2 linked regions of the Cytobacillus luteolus genome follow. The protein of the gene in region 2 interacts with the protein of the main gene of each other region in a pairwise test. Links are inferred from orthologs where the notes say so. Each region holds a gene or a part of one and is shown on either strand. Other genes may lie near its edges.

What was found. The genes of interacting proteins can lie anywhere in the genome.
Region 1: the proteins of nusG (region 2) and rho interact in binary tests that used the Escherichia coli proteins (3 or more experiments, as listed by UniProt). The link is inferred for Cytobacillus luteolus from one-to-one orthologs.

Annotation. Positions count from the first base shown.
Region 1 is NZ_JAGGKM010000007.1:199,079-201,967, reverse strand. Bases 10-2,871 are described here. They hold rho (transcription termination factor Rho), read right to left. Parts: upstream 2,152-2,871; coding sequence 868-2,151; downstream 10-867. Other genes in these bases: glpX (class II fructose-bisphosphatase), read right to left, coding at 2,747-2,871; rpmE (50S ribosomal protein L31), read right to left, coding at 512-712; J2Z26_RS18990 (thymidine kinase), read right to left, coding at 10-311. In the rest of the region: more of J2Z26_RS18990, read right to left, coding at 1-9; more of glpX, read right to left, coding at 2,872-2,889. UniProt on the Escherichia coli protein: Facilitates transcription termination by a mechanism that involves Rho binding to the nascent RNA, activation of Rho's RNA-dependent ATPase activity, and release of the mRNA from the DNA template.
Region 2 is NZ_JAGGKM010000011.1:17,025-19,985, reverse strand. What follows is about bases 11-2,944. They hold nusG (transcription termination/antitermination protein NusG), read right to left. Parts: upstream 1,778-2,944; coding sequence 1,244-1,777; downstream 11-1,243. Other genes in these bases: sigH (RNA polymerase sporulation sigma factor SigH), read right to left, coding at 2,445-2,944; rpmG (50S ribosomal protein L33), read right to left, coding at 2,120-2,269; secE (preprotein translocase subunit SecE), read right to left, coding at 1,893-2,075; rplK (50S ribosomal protein L11), read right to left, coding at 648-1,073; rplA (50S ribosomal protein L1), read right to left, coding at 11-535. Also shown: more of rplA, read right to left, coding at 1-10; more of sigH, read right to left, coding at 2,945-2,961. UniProt on the Escherichia coli protein: Part of the processive rRNA transcription and antitermination complex (rrnTAC). The complex forms an RNA-chaperone ring around the RNA exit tunnel of RNA polymerase (RNAP).

The sequences.
Region 1 (2,889 bases), on a different replicon or contig from region 2:
AGCATTTGCACAACCTCAAAAATTCCATTATCGAAGAATTGAATCTCATCAATTGCCACAACATCCGTTTCTGCAGAAACAGCTTTAAGAATATGAACGGAAGATTCTACTGGTTTTGCAATGACCGCAGTTCCGTTATGGGAAACAACCGATTCTTCACTGTATCGATTGTCAATTGCAGGTTTAAATACTTGTACTTCTTGTTTTGCGAATTGTGCACGACGTACCCGGCGGATTAACTCCTCAGATTTCCCTGAGAACATACTTCCACAAATTAGTTCGAGCCAGCCACTTTGGTTCATGATATACATATGAACGGCCTCCCCTTCCTCGGCTAATTTTATTACTGGTGTTTCCCCCATATGTAACTAGGGTCTCTATATAAAAGCTTGCGCTTCTGTTAACTTCTTTAGGTATGATATTTAAATAATAATAGCTAAGTAATCAGTCATTTTTCAGAAAAAAAAACAGGCAAGATAATGAAGAACTTGCCTGTCTTTTTAAACGGTTATTATTTAATACCGTATTTTTTGTTGAATTTATCTACACGTCCACCTGCATCCGCGAACTTCTGACGGCCTGTATAGAATGGGTGACATTCAGAACAAACCTCAACTTTAACTTCGTTCAATACTGAACCAGTTTCAAATTCGTTTCCACAAGCACATTTCACCATAACTTTTTTGTAGTTTGGATGAATTCCTGTTTTCATTCTTCTCATCTCCTTCCGCCCTGAATCATCTGAAACAGAGTATAGATTCTAGAATAGTTAAGGAGACCCTTTTTCTTCTTAGAATCACATATGAAGAAATTATAACAAGGGTTGGTCCGTTTTGCAACTTAATCCTAAAGTTAATATTAGGAAAGTTATTGTGTTCTTTTTGGTGTTGTTGTTGCTGTCTTTTTCTCAATTGTTAATAAGTCAAAGAATTCAGCATTTGTTTTCGTTTGTTTTAGCTTACGAATTAACTTTTCTGCAAAATCAGGTGAATCAGACATTGTCTTACGAATTGCCCAAAGCTTGTCTAAATGATCTTTCGGAATTAGTAATTCTTCTTTTCTCGTACCAGAGCGACGAATATCAATTGCAGGGAAAATACGTCTTTCTGAAAGTGCACGATCTAAGTGTAACTCAAGGTTACCTGTTCCTTTGAATTCCTCATAAATCACATCGTCCATCCTAGAACCAGTATCTACTAAGGCTGTGGCTAAAATGGTTAAGCTTCCACCCTCTTCGATGTTACGGGCTGCACCGAAAAAGCGTTTTGGACGATGGAAAGCTGCAGGGTCAATTCCCCCAGAAAGTGTTCGTCCACTTGGAGGAATGACAAGGTTATATGCACGCGCTAGACGTGTAATACTATCCATTAAAATAATTACATCTTTTTTATGCTCAACTAAACGCATCGCTCTTTCTAATACAAGCTCTGCCACTTTAATATGGTTTTCAGGCACTTCATCAAAAGTTGAACTTACAACATCTCCTGCTACAGAACGTTCAATATCCGTAACTTCCTCTGGGCGCTCATCAATTAGTAGAACAATTAATTCGGCTTCTGGATTATTTGTCGTAATGCTGTTTGCAATTTCTTTTAAAAGCATTGTTTTTCCTGCTTTAGGTGGGGCAACAATTAATCCACGTTGACCAAATCCAACAGGAGCAATCAAATCCATAATTCTCGTTGATAAATGATTTGGAGCTGTTTCTAAAATGATTTGTCGATCAGGATATAATGGAGTTAAGCCAGGGAAATGCACACGTTCTTTTGCAGATTCTGGGTCATCACCGTTTACAGCTTCTACATGTAGCAATCCATAATATCTTTCATTTTCTTTAGGTGGGCGGACCTTACCGGACACCTTATCTCCATTTCTTAAATCAAATCTGCGTATTTGCGAGGCAGAGATATAAATATCTTCAGAGCTCGGAGAATAGTTGATTGGTCTTAAGAATCCGAAGCCTTCAGACGGAATAATTTCTAGTACACCTTCCATGAATAGAAGACCATCTTGTTCTGCTCTAGCTTTTAAAATGGCAAAAATTAATTCTTTTTTCGATAATTTACTGTAGTATGAAACTTTATATTCTTTTGCTAATTCATAAAGTTCCTTTAGCTTCATATTTTCTAAACTTGATATTGTAATACTCATTAGGACACCACTCTTTATTTTTTTGTTTCTATCTACACTGAAAACTAGTTGGATAACTAGTGTTAACCAACTTCCCCCATACATGATTCTATTTTTTCGAGAAATGTTATGGATGGTTTATTGTTTGAAAATACCTAGGAATTCCTTAATAGAAGATAGTGAAGGATAGCTTGAAGTTGTTCTCGCAGTTCATTCTTTTTAGTTTAAAAGTTAATTTTGATATGGTTAATTAACAATAATTAATTGTACCCTCTTTTTCTATTTTTAATCAACTGTTTTTTAAAAAGCCTGTTTATTCAAAGGTTATCAGAGCAGATTTAATCAACTCTGATATCACTTTGAACATTGTCCGTTCCTTTTCGCTACAGGCACTTGCTTTCCGCGGGGAATTATGAAAAAGCCCAAGTGCCGGCTTTTTCAAGGGCGAATTCCCATCGGAGAGGAAGTCGAGCCTCCTCGACGTTCCGTCTGCGGGGTCGCGACCTTTCCTCTACTTCCCGCAGGAGTCAAGTGCCTTTCGCTCCAATACACTCATCGTTATATATAAGTGTATTCATATATAAAATCGTTTTGAAAAAAGCTTTTTATAGTATTACTAACGTATAACTAGATTCGGTTTTTTCTTTAGGCTGTGGCGGCCGTCGATGAATCGGACGGTGCCTGATTTTGCTCTCATGACGATGGAGTGGGTTGTGCCTGTAGAGCCTTTGAATTGTACGCCTCTTAGAAGCTCTCCGT
Region 2 (2,961 bases):
AAACTTTACCGATTGGCACGTGGATATTACCAGCTTTGTCAACACGGTATTCAACTTTACCAGCTTTGATTTCTTTAACTGCACGGTCTACGTCAAATGTAACTGTACCAGTTTTAGGATTTGGCATTAAACCTTTAGGTCCTAATACTCGACCAAGTTTACCAACTTCACCCATCATATCTGGAGTAGCTACGATTACATCAAAATCAAACCAACCTTGAGTGATTTTAGTGATGAAATCTGCATCTCCTACATAATCTGCACCAGCAGCTTCTGCTTCTTTTGCTTTTTCACCCTTAGCGAATACTAGTACACGTTGTGTTTTACCAGTACCGTTTGGAAGAACAACTGCTCCACGAATTTGTTGGTCAGCTTTCTTAGGGTCAACGCCTAAACGGAATGCAACTTCAACAGATGCATCAAATTTAGTAGTTGTTGTTTTCTTTACTAGTTCAATAGCTTCAGCTACTGAGTAAGCTTGTGTACGGTCTACTAATTTAGCAGCTTCAACGTACTTTTTGCCTCTTTTTGCCATTGTTAAAATCCTCCTCGAATGTGGTTTTAGCGGAATGGAACCTCCCACGAATAAAGGTTGCGAACTGGAAAACCATATCCGCAACCCCCAAAACAAAAGCACGCAGGGTTAATTAGTCTTCAATAACAATACCCATGCTACGTGCAGTACCTTCAACCATACGCATTGCAGACTCAACGTTTGCAGCATTTAGATCTGGCATTTTAGTCTCTGCAATCTCACGTACTTTATCACGCTTAACTGTTGCTACTTTTTTACGGTTTGGTTCACCAGAACCAGACTCAATTCCAGCTGCTTTCTTAAGTAGAACTGCTGCTGGCGGAGTTTTCGTAATAAACGTAAATGAACGGTCTTCAAAAACCGTAATCTCAACAGGAATGATTAGTCCAGCTTGTTCTGCTGTACGAGCGTTAAACTCTTTACAGAATCCCATAATGTTTACACCTGCTTGACCTAGTGCTGGTCCAACTGGTGGTGCTGGGTTAGCTTTTGCAGCAGGGATTTGTAATTTTACCATTTTAATTACTTTTTTAGCCACGAGACACACCTCCTTAAAGTCCGTGATGTGGTAATAGGGGTTTACCCTCCCACTCAACGTATTCTTTATGTGAATATAAAGAATTTTGATAGTTAGTCCTATATATCGTTAAGACATACTGACCTATGAAATATTACCACTTTTCGATTTTAATTTCAAGTTATTTAAAACTATATTTTTTCAACTTGTGAAAAATCCAGTTCTACCGGTGTTTCACGGCCGAACATATTTACATGCACTTTAACTTTTTGTTTGTCCTTATCGATATCCTCAATTGCACCTGTAAAGTTAGCAAACGGACCTTCTTTTACCTTAACTGTTTCTTTAAGCTCGAAGTCTACTTCAATCACTTTCTGTTCCATACCCATGTGTTTTAATATATTTGTAACTTCATCAGGTAATAGAGGAGTCGGTTTTGACCCTGATCCAGCAGATCCAACAAATCCAGTAACACCAGGAGTATTTCGAACAACATACCAAGAATCATCGGTCATTATTATTTCAACCAATACATACCCCGGGAATACCTTCCTTTTCGTTACTTTCTTTTTACCATTTTTGATATCAGTTTCTTCTTCTTCAGGAACGACTACTCTAAAAATTTTATCCTGCATTCCCATTGTTTCAACACGCTTTTCTAAATTTGCTTTAACCTTGTTTTCATAACCAGAATACGTATGTACTACATACCAATTTTTTTCCATTCATGTTAGGACGCTATGTCCTTCCCTCCCTAAAAAGTTTCAATTAAAAAAACCCGTCACCGGGCTTTTTTCGACTTCCTGTATTATCCATCATTATACCATGAGAATAGTATACTTATTCAATCACAAAACGAATAATTTCTGAAATTCCTAAATCAATCACAGCAAAGAACACAGAAACGAAAATAACCGTAGATAACACGATAATCGTATAACGTGTTAATTCTTTGCGCTTTGGCCAACTTACTTTTTTCATTTCGCGAACTACATCACGTAAAAACTTAGTTAAACGCTTCATTCAAGTTACCTCCAGCAATTTTGAAACAATTCTCATGTAGAGCCTCACTTAGTTTCTCGGTGAGCTGTATGAGCATTGCAAGTTTTACAAAATTTATTTATTTCAAGGCGTTCCGCTACGTCTTTTCCATTTTTCATCGTCGTATAATTACGACTTCCACAGACTACACATGCCAAAACTACTTTTTTCCGCATCGTAGCACCCCATTTCAAAGACCACGTAGGCGATTGTTAAAAATGTTAATACGTCTGACTTGACAAAAAACTTACAAATTATTTCATCTTTAAAACTTTATCATAGGCTTGTTTTTAATGTCAATACCATATGTAACCTTCACTCTATGAAACAGCTAAATGTTTTTATTTAAAACTATAGTGTAAGCTCCCTAATTTCTAAATAACGTTCGAGCTTTCTTTTTACCCGCTGAAGTGCATTATCTATCGATTTGACGTGACGATTAAGATCTTCAGAGATTTCCTGGTATGATCTACCATCGAGATACAATGCTAATACCTTACGTTCTAAATCACTTAGCAGCTCGGCCATTTTCACTTCAATGTCATCGAATTTCTCTTGATTAATAATCAATTCCTCTGGGTCTAATACTTTAGCACCAGATATAACATCCATTAAGGTTCTGTCCGATTCATCATCATAAATAGGCTTATCGAGAGATACGTAGGAATTAAGAGGAATATGTTTTTGTCGAGTGGCTGTTTTAATTGCAGTAATGATTTGACGAGTAATACATAGTTCTGCAAAGGCCTTAAAAGAAGATAGCTTGTCCTCTTTATAATCACGAATCGCCTTATAAAGGCCAATCATACCTTCCTGAACAATATCTTCTCTGTCCGCTCCAATTAGAAAATAAGACCTTGCTTTTGCA